One region of the Thiorhodococcus fuscus genome, then DNA from elsewhere that is predicted to be linked to it. Evidence: predicted binding sites of a transcription regulator. Region 1 holds the regulator's gene; the other holds the start of a gene.
The links. The regulator FNR, encoded in region 1, switches genes on or off when oxygen is low (the NO sensors DNR and NnrR bind a similar motif). The targets are predictions, from matches to a motif close to TTGATNTANATCAA.
Positions count from the first base shown of each region.

Region 2: a site for FNR is predicted at 3,170-3,183, ahead of ACFSJC_RS15040 (phytoene desaturase). Genes of this name have one in related genera too.

Region 1 is NZ_JBHUHX010000040.1:83,490-90,905, reverse strand. It holds gene kdsA (3-deoxy-8-phosphooctulonate synthase) at 1-801, opposite strand, end outside; gene ACFSJC_RS14520 (CTP synthase) at 798-2,441, opposite strand; gene fnr (fumarate/nitrate reduction transcriptional regulator Fnr) at 2,721-3,482, shown strand; gene dnaQ (DNA polymerase III subunit epsilon) at 3,523-4,242, opposite strand; gene rnhA (ribonuclease HI) at 4,223-4,684, opposite strand; gene ACFSJC_RS14500 (class I SAM-dependent methyltransferase) at 4,677-5,441, opposite strand; gene ACFSJC_RS14495 (transglycosylase SLT domain-containing protein) at 5,620-7,053, shown strand; gene ACFSJC_RS14490 (cytochrome b) at 7,195-7,416, opposite strand, start outside.
Region 2 is NZ_JBHUHX010000043.1:5,965-13,380, reverse strand. It holds gene bchI (magnesium chelatase ATPase subunit I) at 1-207, shown strand, start outside; gene ACFSJC_RS15050 (magnesium chelatase subunit D) at 204-2,015, shown strand; gene bchO (alpha/beta fold hydrolase BchO) at 2,118-2,999, shown strand; gene ACFSJC_RS15040 (phytoene desaturase) at 3,236-4,774, shown strand; gene ACFSJC_RS15035 (phytoene/squalene synthase family protein) at 4,785-5,828, shown strand; gene ACFSJC_RS15030 (Rpn family recombination-promoting nuclease/putative transposase) at 6,298-7,266, opposite strand.

The DNA.
Region 1 (7,416 bases):
CAAACGGTCGACCTCGATCAGGGTCACGAGCAACTCGCGCATGCGCCCCAGCGGCCAGGCATTGGGACCGTCGCTCAGCGCCCGGTCGGGATCCGGGTGCGTCTCCATGAAGATCCCCGCGACCCCGGCGGCCACGGCGGCACGCGCCAGCACGGGCACGAACTCGCGCTGACCACCCGAGCGATCGCCCTGTCCGCCCGGCAATTGCACCGAATGGGTCGCATCGAAGACGACCGGACAACCGGTCTCGCGCATCACGGCAAGCGCGCGCATGTCTGAGACCAGGTTGTTGTAGCCGAAGGAGGCCCCGCGTTCGCAAACCATGATGTGCGCGTTGCCGGTCGAACGCGCCTTCTCGACCACATTGCGCATGTCCCAAGGCGCCAGAAACTGCCCCTTCTTGATATTGACCGGCTTCCCCTGACTCGCCACGGCGCGGATGAAGTTGGTCTGACGACAGAGAAAGGCCGGCGTCTGGAGCACGTCGACAACGTCCGCGACCTCCGCCAACGGGGTGTCCTCGTGGACGTCGGTCAACACCGGGACACCGATACGCTCCCGGACCGACGCCAGAATGCGCAGCCCCTCATCCAGGCCCGGTCCGCGAAAGCTGCCGACCGAGGAGCGGTTGGCCTTGTCGAAGGAGGATTTGAAAATGAAGGGGATGCCAAGCGCGTCGGTCATCTCCTTCAACGCGCCGGCGGTCTCCTGCGCCAGCGTCTCGCTCTCGATGACGCAGGGGCCGGCGATCAGAAACAGGGGCCTATCGAGCCCGACCTCGAAGCCGGCCAGTTGCATCATGCCTCCGTGCCTCCGGTCTTCTCCTGCTGAACCAATGCCGCGCGGACGAAGCCCTCGAACAGCGGATGTCCGTCACGCGGCGTCGAGGTGAACTCGGGATGGAATTGGCAGGCGATGAACCAGGGGTGGTCCGGGATCTCGATGATCTCGACCAGACGGCTATCCAGCGACCAGCCGGAAAAGCGCATGCCGGCATCCTGCATCTGGTGGAGATAGCGGTTGTTGAACTCGTAACGATGCCGATGGCGCTCGCGCACCTGAGGCTGGTGATAGACGGAACGCGCCAGGCTGCCGGGCTCGAGACGACAGTTCTGTCCGCCAAGCCGCATCGATCCACCGAGATCGGTACTTTCGCTGCGGGTCTCGACCTTTCCGGTCTCATCGCGCCATTCGGTGATCAGCCCGATGATGGGATGCGGGGTCTGGCGATCGAACTCGGTGCTGTGGGCGCCTTCCAGACCGGCGACATGACGCGCGTATTCGATCACCGCGATCTGCATGCCGAGACAGATGCCGAGATAGGGGATGCGCTTCTCGCGGGCATACTGGGCGGTCGCGATCTTGCCCTCGATCCCACGCTCGCCGAATCCGCCGGGAACCAGGATGGCATCGAGCCCCTCCAGACAGCCGCTCCCCTGCTGCTCGATCTCCTCGGAGTCGACATAGAGCACCTCGACCTTGCTCCCGGTGCGCACGCCGGCATGGGCGAGCGCCTCGGACAACGATTTGTAGGCCTCGGTGTTGTTCATGTACTTGCCGACCATCCCGATGCGAACCTTGCGCGTTGGATGGTCGAAGCCCTCCATGACCCGATCCCACTCGGAGAGATCCGCCTCGGGCACGTCGAGATGACATTGACGCACGACCAAGTCGTCGAGCTGCTGGGCGTGCAGCAAGCGCGGGATGCGGTAGATATTGTCGGCGTCCACCGCCGAGATGACGGCGTTCTCCGGAACGTTGGTGAAGAGCGCGATCTTGCGCCGCTCCTCGTCCGGCAGCAGCGTCTCGGAGCGGCACAGGAGGATATCGGGTTGGATACCGATGGAGCGCAGCTCCTTCACCGAGTGCTGGGTCGGCTTGGTCTTGATCTCGCCGGCGGTACGAATGAACGGCACCAAGGTCAGATGCATGAAGAGCGCGTTCTCGCGGCCCTCTTCGACACGCATCTGACGGATCGCCTCCAGGAATGGCAGCGATTCGATGTCGCCGACGGTGCCGCCGATCTCGACCATGGCGACATCCGCGCCCTCGGCCCCGAGACGGATGCTCTGCTTGATCTCGTCGGTAATGTGCGGAATGACCTGCACGGTACGGCCCAGATAGTCGCCGCGCCGCTCCTTGCGGAGCACGCTGTCGTAGATCTGGCCCGTGGTGAAATTGTTGTTGCGCCCCATGCGGGTGCGCAGAAAGCGCTCGTAGTGGCCCAGGTCGAGGTCGGTCTCGGCACCGTCGTCCGTGACATAGACCTCGCCATGCTGAAAGGGACTCATGGTGCCCGGATCCACGTTGATGTAGGGATCGAGCTTGATCATGGTGACCTTGAGGCCACGCGCTTCGAGCAATGCCCCGAGGGAAGCCGATGCAATACCTTTGCCCAGCGATGAAACGACACCGCCGGTGATGAAAATATACTTGGTCATAGGGAAACAAAAGGAGGGTCGAGGGGTGATAGCCCGAATGCCCGGACAAACTACCAAAATCGCCGCCCCGGCTCAATCGAGCGCGCGACCAGCTGGCACCTGGAACAGCCCGTGATCAGGCACCGAGCGACGAAAGGTATCTGGAGCCGAAGAGCCTTCGCACACGGAATGCCGCCCTTGTATTCTGATGTGGATCAGGTTACAAAATGCTAATATTTGATCCAGATCAAACAGCAGAATGAAAACCCTACCGTCGATGTCAGTCTAAGGGGCGGCGCCTTGAATCAGCGAAAAGTGATCTCTCTAGAAACCATCCGTGTCGCCTGTAAAAATTGTACGCTGTCCTCTCTATGCCTGCCCATGGGCCTGGTTGCAGAGGACGTCGAGCGTTTGGACGACATCGTCAAACGAGCCCGTCCCCTGCATCGGGGCGACTTCCTGTTTCGCGAGGGCGATCGCTTCCGCTCTCTGTACGTCGTCAAAACCGGATCGGTCAAGACTTTCGCGCCCAGCCCAGAGGGCGGGGAGCAGGTGCTCGGCTTCCACCTGCCGGGCGAGATCATCGGCATGGACGCCATCGACAAGGATGCCCATGCCTGTTCGGCCAAGGTACTCGAAACCTCCGCGATCTGCGAGATACCCTTCGGCCGTCTCGAAGAACTCACCTCGATCATCCCCAGCCTTCAGCATCAGATGTACCGGTTGCTGAGCAAGGAAATCGGACAGGACACGGACATGCTGCTGCTGCTCGGCAAGAAGAACGCCGAGGAACGCCTGGCCGCCTTTCTGCTGAGCCTGTCGCAACGTCTGCACAAGCGCGGACTGTCGCCGTCCGACTTCTATCTCAGCATGTCGCGGCACGAGATCGGCAACTATCTCGGTCTCGCGGTCGAAACCGTCAGTCGGCTCTTCACGCGCTTTCAAGAAGACGGCCTGATGCGTGTCGACCGCAAGCATATCCAATTGCTCGATCTCACCGCGCTCGAATCCCTGGTCGGCGGATCCGGACAGGGACGCCGCCAGCAACAACAGCAAACCTGAAGGAGCACCTGGACGCAACGTTCAGGGCAAAGACAAAGACTCAAACGTCCTTGAGCCAGAGACAACCGTCGGAACAGCCCGACTGAATGGCCGACAGGCGCCGTGCGTGCGCCTCCAGGGCCGCATCGTCGGCACGCACCACCCGCAGCGACGGGCGCTCCGGATCGATCCGGCCGCGATGCACCACGCGCGAGCCCCCGCCATCCTCTTCGCGCGATTCGCTCCCCAGGTGCAGCGCCACCTGCCCCCCCGTCATCGCGAGATAGACGTCGGCGAGGATCTCGGCGTCGAGCAAGGCCCCGTGCAGTTCGCGGTGCGAATTGTCGACCGAGTAGCGCTTGCAGAGCGCATCCAGGCCGTTGCGCTGCCCGGGATGGAGCCGCCGCGCCATCGCGAGGGTATCCGTCACCTCGCACAGATCGGCGACACAGGGCGCATCCGGGCGCCAGCGCCTGAATTCGTGATCGAGGAAGCCGACGTCGAAGGGGGCGTTGTGTATGATGAGTTCGGCGCCCGCGACGAAGCGCACGAAGGACTCGGCCACCTCCTCGAAGCGCGGCTTGTTGGCGAGGAACTCGTTGGTAATCCCATGCACCTCGATCGCGCCGGCGTCGATCTCGCGGTCGGGCTGAATGTAGTGATGGAAGTTGTTGCGTGTCAGGCGGCGGTCGACCATCTCGACGCAGCCGATTTCGATGATGCGGTGCCCCTCTTTCGGGTCCAGACCGGTGGTTTCGGTATCAAGAACGATCTGACGCACGACTGCCCTCCTGATCGATGACGCCTCGGTTGGCGAGACGGTCGGCGCGCTCGTTTTCGGCATGCCCGGCATGTCCCTTGACCCAGTGCCAGCCGACCTGATGCGCGCCCAGCGCGCGATCCAGACGCTCCCAGAGGTCGCGATTCTTGACCGGCTGGCGCCCGGCGGTCATCCAGCCGTTGCGCTTCCAACGCGGCATCCACTCGCCGACACCGCGCTTGACGTACTGAGAGTCGGTCGTGATCTCGATACAGGTCGGACGCGTCAGCGACTCCAGGGCGGCGATGACGGCCATCAGCTCCATGCGATTGTTGGTGGTCTCGCGCTCGCCGCCGAACAGCTCCTTCTCCACCTCGCCCCAGCGCAACAGCACACCCCAGCCTCCCCGACCGGGATTGCCCTTGCAGGCGCCGTCGGTGAAGGCCTGAACGCAATCAGACATGACCTGTTCCTCGTGTCGTCGGACGGACCGCGCGGCCCGATAGCAAAGCGGAAGCCTTCGCCATACGCGGGCGCAAAGGCGTGACGGTGGCGACGCGCTTGACCGCGCGCATCACATAGATGCCGCCCAGAATCGGCCAAAAGCGTCGCCCCATGAGATCGAAGCCCCCACAACGGGGCCCCTGAAGACTCGCCAACGGCGGGCGGAACATCCTGTATTCGCAGCATTCCAGATCGCAGCCCTGCACCGACAGCCAATCCCGAACCTGTCCGGGACGATGAAAGCGACCGCACCAGGGCATCCGTCCCTTGGAGCGCCAGAGAAGACGACGTGCACCCCAGGGGCTCAAGGCGTTGAATCCCACGATCACGACCCGTCCCTCGGGGATGAGGATTCGCTCGACCTCTCCCAGCACTCCCTGGGGATCGGAGGCGAAATCCAGCGTGTGAGGTAGAAGCACGGCATCGATGCTGTCGGAGGAGAACGGAAGCTGCTGAACCGATCCGATGACCCGAGAGCCCTCCGAATCGAGCACGGACTCGAACGGCATGAGAACGCGGTGGCGGATGCGGCTGGCGGCGAGAACGTCCCGGAAGACCTCTGTCGCGCCGATCTGCACCAGATGGTAGCCGAAGATGGTGTTGAGCAACCCCTGCACGCAGGCACACTCAAGCCTCGCCACCTCCTGTCCAAGCGGGGAGCGATACCAGTCTGGCAAGCGGGCCAGCGGGGATTCCTGACGGGTGGAAACGATCATGGGGATGCCTCTTGAGGCCGCACATGGTACCAGGATCGACACGCCTGTCGTGCCGCCGATAAGACCCAAGCCATACGGCAAACCTGGAATTAAGCCGCCCCTTTGCGTATGATGGCACGCGTAAAATCATAATATCTCGCTCAAACAGGCAGTTACATAATTTCAAGTCGGGGTTCCCATGACTGAAGCCAGCCTTGTCGGACGCGCAGCCTGCGCGCTGGCTGTCCTTGCCCTGCCGCTGATGCCGGGCTGCGCGAACCGAACGGATGTCGCGACGATCGAACAACCCTACGGCAGTTATGCCGGCACCGTTTCGGCACGCGAATACGGATTCGTCAAGCCCGCTCGCGATGTCTCCGTTTCCGGACGCACCAAGTTGGCCCAGGGAGGCAGCAAAGGAGATCTCTGGTCACGCGTTCGAGCCGGGATGCAGCTCGACCTCCACGCGAACGCACGCATCGACAGCACGCTGGAGCGATTCAGGCGCGATCCGCGCTACCTCGAAAAGCTCTCCCAGCGCGCTTCGCCCTACCTGCCTCAGATCGTCGCCGAAATCGAGAGCCGCGGGTTCCCAATGGAACTCGCCCTCCTGCCGCATGTGGAAAGCCGCTACAACCCCGCAGCAACCTCACCGAAAGCCGCCGGCGGCATGTGGCAGTTCATGCCCTATACTGCGCGGGAAATGGGCCTGAGACTGGATGGCGGTTATGACGAGCGTCGTGACGTCGTCGCATCAACGCGTGCCGCGCTGAACTATCTCGAACAGCTCAGCCGTCGCTTCGATGGGGACTGGGAACTGGCAATGGCCGCCTACAACTGCGGCCCAGGACGCGTCGAATCGGCGATCGCCGCCAACCGCCGCAAGGGCAAGCCCACCGATTTCTGGTCGCTCGACCTGCCCTCCGAGACCAAGAATTACGTTCCGCAGATCCTCGCCGACGCACGATTGATCGCCGAAGCCCGCAAGTATGGCCAGCACCTGCCGAGCATCCCCGACCGACCTGGCATGGAAGTCATTCGCAGCCGCGAACCCATGGACCTGGTCAAGGTGGCAACCGCGAGCGGGGTCGATCTCGACGTGCTGCGTCAGCTCAACCCAACCCTCAAGATCAAGGCCGGTCGATCGATACGCCAGCTGAGGGTTCCGGCCGGGATGGGAGCCAAGATCAGCGCCAAGTCCGCGAAGATCGACGTCATACCGATGGTGCCCGGCGCCATGTCCTCGCGCGTTGCGGTCCGAGTCCATCAGCGCCAGCCGAGCTTCGTCGACGAATCCATGCTCGACAACAAGGATCACGTCGTGCGTAACGGCGAGACACTGGCCTCGGTCGCCTTACGCCACGGACTGGACCTCAAGACCCTGGCCGACTGGAACGGCATGTCGGTTCGCGACCCGCTACTGCCCGGACAGACCCTGAGCATCCCGACCCAGAAGCGGACCTCCGCCGTGCTCACCCATCGCGTGCGCAAAGGCGACTCCATTTCGGCTATCGCCCGTCGCTACGGGGTGACGACCGCCGATATCCGCCGCTGGAATCCGGTCGTGGAGAAACGCTTCAACCCGGGCGATACGCTACGCATCTATCGCCGCACCGCGAACGGATCCAGCTAAATCGACCTGGCGATCGCCTGACGAAGACGTCGAGAGCCGCGCGTCTTCGTCAGGCGATCCATACGCCCCCACCTCGCGACACCGCCGAACTCCGCACGGTGTCGCGGCAACGGACTCCGAAGACCCCATCGCCGCAACGACCTACCAAGGCAGCATGCGCCGAAGCCCGTTGTCCTTCAGAACATACTGATGCCAGAGCGCCGCGACCACGTGCAGCGCGATCAGCGCATAGAGAAAGAGTTCCATCGGCTCGCCATGGAAAACGTTCTCCATGAGCTCGTGCAGGGCATGCATCTCGCCCGTGATAGACGGAATCTGAGTGCCGAAGAAATCAGCCGCATAGCCCTTCGAGGCGACACGCAG
Region 2 (7,416 bases), on a different contig from region 1:
GGCACCGACGGTTTGCGCGGCGAGCTGACCCTGATCCGCGCGGCGCGCGCACTGGCTGCGCTGCAGGGCGATAAGGAGGTCACGGTCGATCATCTGAAGGAGATCGCCACCTCGGCGTTGCGTCACCGTTTGCGTCGCGATCCGCTCGACGAGTCCGGCTCCACCAGTCGCGTCGAGCGCGCGGTGCAGGAGCTGTTCGGCGAATGAGTAACCTCGGCGCGAATCCCGCCACCGGCGAAGTCGGTGGCCCAGGCCCGCGCCAGGCCGGTCCCTCACCCTGGGACGATGCCGTCCTGGCTGCGGTTCTCATGACGGTCGATCCGGTCGGCACCGGCGGCGTCTGCCTTCGTGCGCTGCCCGGTCCGGTGCGCGACCAGTGGCTCACGGTCATGCGCGATCTGCAGCCCGAGGGCGCGCCGATGCGGCGTATCCCGCTGCACGTCTCCGACGGTCGCCTGCTCGGCGGTCTGGATCTGGCCGCCACGCTCAATGCCGGTCGTCCGGTTGCCGAGCGCGGTCTGCTGGTCGAGGCCGACGGCGGTGTGCTCGAGTTGGCGATGGCTGAGCGCATCGCGCCCGGCACGGCGGCGCGTCTGAACATGGCCTTCGACTCGGGCGAAGTGGTGCTGGAGCGCGACGGCTTGGCCATGCGCACTCCGTCGCGTTTTGCCGTGGTCGCCCTGGACGAGGGTGTCGGCGAGGACGAGGGGCTGCTCAACGCGCTGCTCGACCGTCTCGCCTTCCATCTGGAACTCACCTATGTGCGCGTCCATGAGGCGATCGCCTGCGACTACGAGGTCGAGGAGATCGTCGAGGCACGCGGACGTCTGGCGGATGTGACCATCACCGAGGAACAGATCGAGTCCTTGTGCGGGATCGCGCTGGCGCTCGGCATCCCTTCGCTGCGGGCCTCCATCTTCGCCTGTAGTGCCGCGCGCGCGCATGCCGCGCTGGAAGGGCGCGCCGAGGTGACCGAGGAGGATCTGGCCGTCGCCGGCCGTCTGGTGCTGGCGCCGCGCGCCACTCAGTTGCCGCCGATGGAGCCCCCGGAAGAGGAGCCTCCGCCGCCCGAGCCGGAGGAGCAGGAAGACCAGGACCAGAATCAGTCCAACGAGCAGCAGGAACCGCAGGAGCTCGACGACAAGATTCTGGAGGCGACCAAGGCCGCCATCCCGGCCGGTCTGCTGGCTCAATTGCAGATGGGCAAGCTGCGCCGTTCGCGCTCGCGTGCCACCGGCAAGGCCGGCGCGGTGCAGAATGCGCCTTCGCGCGGTCGTCCGGCCGGTGTGCTGCGCGGCGAGCCGCGTCACGGTCAGCGCATGAACGTGGTCGAAACCCTGCGCGCGGCGGCGCCCTGGCAGCGTCTGCGGCGCGAGGAGCGTGCGCGCGCCGGTCGCGACTCGACCCGCATCGAGGTGCGTCAGGACGACTTCCGCATCACCCGCTTCAAGCACAAGTCCGAGACCACGACCATCTTCGTCGTCGACGCCTCCGGCTCCTCGGCGCTGCACCGTCTGGCCGAGGCCAAGGGCGCGGTCGAGCTGTTGCTGGCCGACTGCTATGTGCGTCGCGACAAGGTCGCCCTGGTCGCCTTCCGAGGCAAGGGGGCCGAGGTGCTGCTGCCGCCGACCCGCTCGCTGGTGCGCGCCAAGCGCAGCCTGGCCGGTCTGCCAGGCGGCGGCGGAACGCCGCTGGCGTCTGGGATCGATCTCGGCATGGCCATCGCCGACTCGGTCCAGCGTCGTGGCGGAACGCCGGTGCTCATCGTCATGACCGACGGTCGGGCCAACGTCGCCCGCGACGGCAGCGGCGGACGTGCCCGTGCCGGTGAGGAGGGTCTGGCGGCGGCGCGTCTGGTGCGCTCGCTCGAAATCACCGCATTGGTGATCGATACCTCGCCCCGGCCTCAGCAGCAGGGCAAGGACCTGGCGAAAGAGATGGGCGCGGTCTATCTGCCGCTCCCGCATGCCGATGCCACCTCGCTGAACCAGGCGGTGCGCGCGACGACAGGTTAGTCGGCAATGAGGACATCGATCCGATCGTCGATGCGCAGGCGTTCGCATCGATGCATCGGATCGATGACGGGATCATGGACTCTACGGGGTTGCGCCGCACCGATGGACGACAGACTCGACTGGGAAAGGGATGGCCGCGATTGGCCGAACCGGGAGCACAGCCGCTTCGTTTCGGCGGGCGGTCTGCGCTGGCATGTCCAGCGGATGGGGCAGGGGCCGGTGCTGCTCATGCTGCACGGGACGGGTGCCTCGACCCATTCCTGGCGCGACTTCGCGCCCGAGCTTGCCGAACACTTCACTCTGATCGCACCCGACATGCCGGGGCACGGCTTCACCGACTCGCCGGTCTACGATCGCATGTCGCTGCCCGGTATGGCCGGTTTCGTCGGCGAGCTGGTGCGCGAGCTGGGCGTGACGCCGGATCTGGTGCTCGGCCATTCGGCCGGCGCGGCCATCCTCATTCAGGCCTGTCTGGACGGCTGGATCGCGCCGCGCGCCATCATTAGCCTGAACGGCGCGCTGCTGCCCTGGCGCGGCGTTCCCGGTCGCATCTTTTCCCCAGCGGCCAAGCTGTTCGCACGCAATGCGCTGGCCTCGCACTATTTCTCCTGGCGCGCCAAGGATCGACGCATGATCCAGCGTCTGGTCGACAGCACCGGCTCCAAGCTGGATCCGCTCGGGGTCGATTTCTATCAGCGTCTGATCCGCTCGCCGGCGCATGTGCGCTCCTCGCTGTCGATGATGGCCAACTGGAATCTCGGGCTGATGGAGCAGGGCTTGCCACGGCTCGAAACGTCGCTCTTCCTGGTCGTCGGCGAGGAGGATTCGACCGTCTCGCCGCGCGAGGCGCGCCGGGTACGCCAGCATTTCCAGCCCGCCGCCGAGATCGTCGCCTTGCCCGGCTTGGGGCATCTGGCGCACGAGGAGCGTCCACGCGAGGTCGCCGATACCGTGCGTCGGATCGCCGCCCAATTCGGGCTCTGAGAGCGGGAGCCTCCAGCTCCCAGCGACCAGCGTCCAGCCGACGACTCACCGAGCGCGGTTGACCCTCAATGTTTGTGCGGGCGGGGTTACGTTTGGACGCCGTGACGCGAGGTCGGCGCTATGATTCCCAAAAGCTGGTAGCTGGTAGCTGGTAGCTCTTGCCATTTTCGTTGACGGGTATCAGGACGTCGCATGTCCGGGCTCCTGCTATACTGTCAACCAATATTGACAGTGATATGAGTAATAAGAACTTGACAGTTGCGGCTCAGCAGGCTCCTGGTAGCGATCAGAAAAAACCGCACGCGGTCGTCATCGGCAGCGGTATCGGCGGTCTGGCGGCGGCGATCCGTCTCGCGGCGCGTGGCTATCGGGTGACGATTCTCGAAAAACTGGACGCCCCGGGCGGGCGTGCCTACGTTCATAAACGCGATGGCTTCAGCTTCGACGCCGGACCGACCATCATCACCGCGCCCTTCCTGCTCGAAGAGTTGTGGGGACTGTGCGGCCGACGCTTCGAGGACGATGTCGATCTGCGTTTGATGGATCCCTTCTACCGGATCCGCTTCGACGACGGTCGCGTCTTCGACTACAGCGGCGACGCCGAGAAGGTCAAGGCCCAGATCGCCCAGTATTCGCCGGCCGACGTCGAGGGCTACGATCGCTTCATGGCCATGAGCGAGAAGGTGTTCAAGGTCGGGTTCGAGGATTTGGCTCACGTGCCTTTCAGTTCCTGGACCGACATGCTCAAGATCGCGCCGCAGATGGCGTTGCTGCAGAGCTACCGCACCGTCTACGGCATGGTGTCCAAGTACATCAAGGATCCCTACATCCGCCAGGTGCTCTCCTTCCATCCGCTGCTGATCGGCGGCAATCCCTTCACCGTCACCTCCATCTACGTCCTCATCTCCTTCCTGGAGCGTAAATGGGGCGTGCATTCGGCGATGGGCGGCACCGGCGCCGTGGTCAATGGGCTGGTGAGCCTGGTCGAGGGGCAGGGGACCGAGATCCGCTACAAGAGCGAGGTCGAGCGCATCCTGGTCAAGAACGGCAGGGCGACGGGGGTGCGTCTGACCTCGGGCGAGGAGATTCCGGCGCATGTCGTGATCTCGGACGTCGATCCGGCGACCACCTACGGCAAGATGATGGCGGAACAGCCGCGCAAGCGCTGGACCGACGAGAAGATCGATCGTTCCGCCTTTTCCACCGGACTCTTCGTCTGGTACTTTGGCACCAAGCGCCAGTATCCGGACGTCAAGCATCACACCATCCTGCTCGGGCCGCGCTACAAGGGGCTCATCCAGGATATCTTCAAGCATAAAAAGCTCGCCGAGGACTTCAGTCTCTATCTGTACCGTCCGACGGCGACCGACCCGAGTCTGGCACCGGAAGGTTGCGATACCTTCTACGCCCTGGCTCCGGTTCCGCACCTGGAGAGCGGGACCGATTGGGAAGCCCAGGCCGAGCCGTACCGCGCCAGGATCGCCCGTTATCTCAGCGAGACGGTTCTTCCAGGATTGGAGGATCAGATCGCGACCTCGCTGGTGACCACGCCCCTGGACTTCAAGCATCGCTTGAACTCGCATCTGGGCGCCGGTTTCAGCTTCGAGCCCACCTTGATGCAGAGTGCCTGGTTCCGGCCGCACAACAAGAGCGAAGAGGTGGATGGTCTTTATCTGGTCGGTGCGGGGACGCATCCCGGGGCAGGCGTGCCCGGCGTCATCTCCTCCGCGCGTGTCCTCGATACGGTGGTTCCCGATGCCTCAACTTTTGACTGAGCAGAACGACATGAAGAAGAAACATGCCTCGGCGGCGGATGTCACCGCCTGCCGTGATCTGCTGCGCTGTGGATCGCGTTCCTTCTATGCCGCTTCCTTCCTCTTGCCGCAGCGCTTCCGCGACCCGGCGATGGCGCTCTACGCCTTCTGTCGCATCGCCGACGACGCCATCGACTGCGTCGGCGACGATCCGGTGCTGCAGGCCGACGCGCTCGAGATGCTCCACGATCGGCTCGACCGCATCTATGCCGGGCAGCCCATCGACGATCCGGCCGACCGCGCCCTGGCCGACGTGGTGGTCGAGTTCGCCATGCCCAAACGTCTGCTCGAAGCGCTGCTCGAAGGCTTCGAGTGGGATGCCGAGGGGCGCCGCTACGAGACCATCTCCGGCGTCTACGATTATTCGGCCCGCGTCGCCGGCACTGTCGGCGCCATGATGGCTGCTCTCATGGGCGCCCGCTCCGAAGCGCTGGTCGCGCGCGCCTGCGACCTTGGCGTCGCCATGCAGATCACCAACATCTGCCGCGATGTCGGCGAGGATGCCCGTAACGGTCGCGTCTATCTCCCGCTCGATTGGATGCGCGAGGCCGGGATCGATCCCGAGGAGTGGCTTAAGGACCCCGTCTTCAACGAGGCGCTGGCCTCGGTCATCCGGCGCATGCTCGATACCGCCGACAGGCTCTACCAGCGCGCCGACGCGGGTATCGCCGGACTGCCGATGGGGTGTCGTGCCGGTATCAACGCCGCGCGTTATCTCTATGCCGAGATCGGTCGCCAGCTCGAGCGTCAGGGGCTGGACTCCATCACCCGACGCGCGATCGTACCGCCGCAGCGCAAGCTGCAGCTCATCGCGCCCATCCTCGGCAAGGCCGTCCTCACCCCGCGCCAGATCTCCGCGCCTGCGTTGGAGGAAACCCGCTTCCTCGTCGACGCCGTCGTTACCGCGACCCCCAAGCAGGCCCCAGCCGGCGTCGGTGGACGCGTCATGTGGGTGCTCGAACTCTTCGAAACCCTCGAAGAGCGCGAGCGCGCCGCCGCCCTGGAGGCTCGCTGAGTCCAATTCGACCCGACCCTAGCCGTAGGGCGCAATAGCGAAGCGTATTGCGCCGAACGGCAGGCAGCTCCAACCCAGGCACGGGGTCTGGCAGAGTCGCAGACCGCTTGCCCCGATTCTTGGGCGCTCCCTCGGTTGAGTCCAATTCGCCCCGACCCTAGCCGTAGGGCGCAATAGCGCAGCGTATTGCGCCGAACGGCAGGCAGCTCCAACCCAGGCAAGGGGTCTGCCAGAGTCGCAGACCGCTTGCTCCGACTCTTGGGCGCTCCCTCGGTTGAGTCCAATTCGCCCCGACCCTAGCCGTAGGGCGCAATAGCGCAGCGTATTGCGCCGAACGGCAGACAGCTCCAACCCAGGCAAGGGATCTGCCGATGTGTCGCAGACCGCTTGCCCCGACTCTTGGGCGCTCCCTCCGTTGAGTCCAATTCGCCCCGATCCTAGCCGTAGGGCGCAATGCACAGACCTAACCTTATTCGTTATCCCTTGACTCCGAGCGACCTTGATCCAGCAGTTGGGCTTTGAGTCGTTCGATTTCGGCGAGGGCTGCATCCTTCTCTTGCAGCGCTTGCTCCTTGGCCGTCCGCTCCTGCTCAGCATTGGCCCGTTGCTGCTCGGCTTTAGTCCGTTCCTGCTCGGCTTTAGCCCGTTGCTGCTCGGCTTTAGCCCGCTGCTGCTCGGCCTCGGCCCGCTGCTGCTCGGCCTCGGCCCGCTGCTGCTCGGCCTCGGCCCGCAATTCGTCCAGGTGGCGCTGGATGCTACGTTGCTCGCGCAGATAGTTCTGACGCGCCTGATAGGCGTGGTAGGCGCGCTCTTTCTCGGAGAAGGTCTTGAGGGTGTTCATGGCTTGTGTCATCTCGGGGGTCTGCATCCAGGATGGCAGGGCGGTACTGTCGAGGGCTTCGCCGTCTTTGAAGAATTTCAGCCAGCGTTCCTGCTCGGTTTGGACCTGATCGGTGTGGAACTTGTTCAACTCCAGCAGCCAGATGCCACCATGGTCAAGGAGCGGGCGAGCCTGGGCGTCGCGCAGGCGGAAATCGTGGGCATAGCCGCTGGTGTCGGCCAACACCTGGTCGACTAGCCAGATGGCATAGGTGGGCTTGAGGTCGCTGTAGTCCTGGCCGCTGTGCAGCTGGGAGCAGTAGAGGTCGGCCCAGGTGTAGAGGATGCGCGCCAGGAGGTCGCGATTGACCAGAAGCTGGATTTCGATCTGATGGAGGCAGCCGCTCGCGTCGCGCGCCTTGACGTCGACGATGCTGAGCTTGTCGTCCAGAAACTCCTTGTCGTTGTACGGATTGAGAATATCGACCCAGGTGATGGGAGCCGGGAGGTCAGGGCCAAGGATGGCGTTGAGAAAGTGGATCAGCAGCGCGCGGTTGGACTCAGCCCCCAGCAGGGCTTTGAACACGCAGTCGATCTTGGGGTCGATGGGATGGTGCATGGGGAGAGTCTAGCCAGCATCAGGGGCGGGGACAATTTGGTTCCGGATTTTCGTTCGATTTGTTCGAATCAATCGAATTAATTGTATGGCTTCGTAACTTGCGTCATACCAGGTGGATCTGCTTGCCTGAGGGCTACATTCACCCGAAGG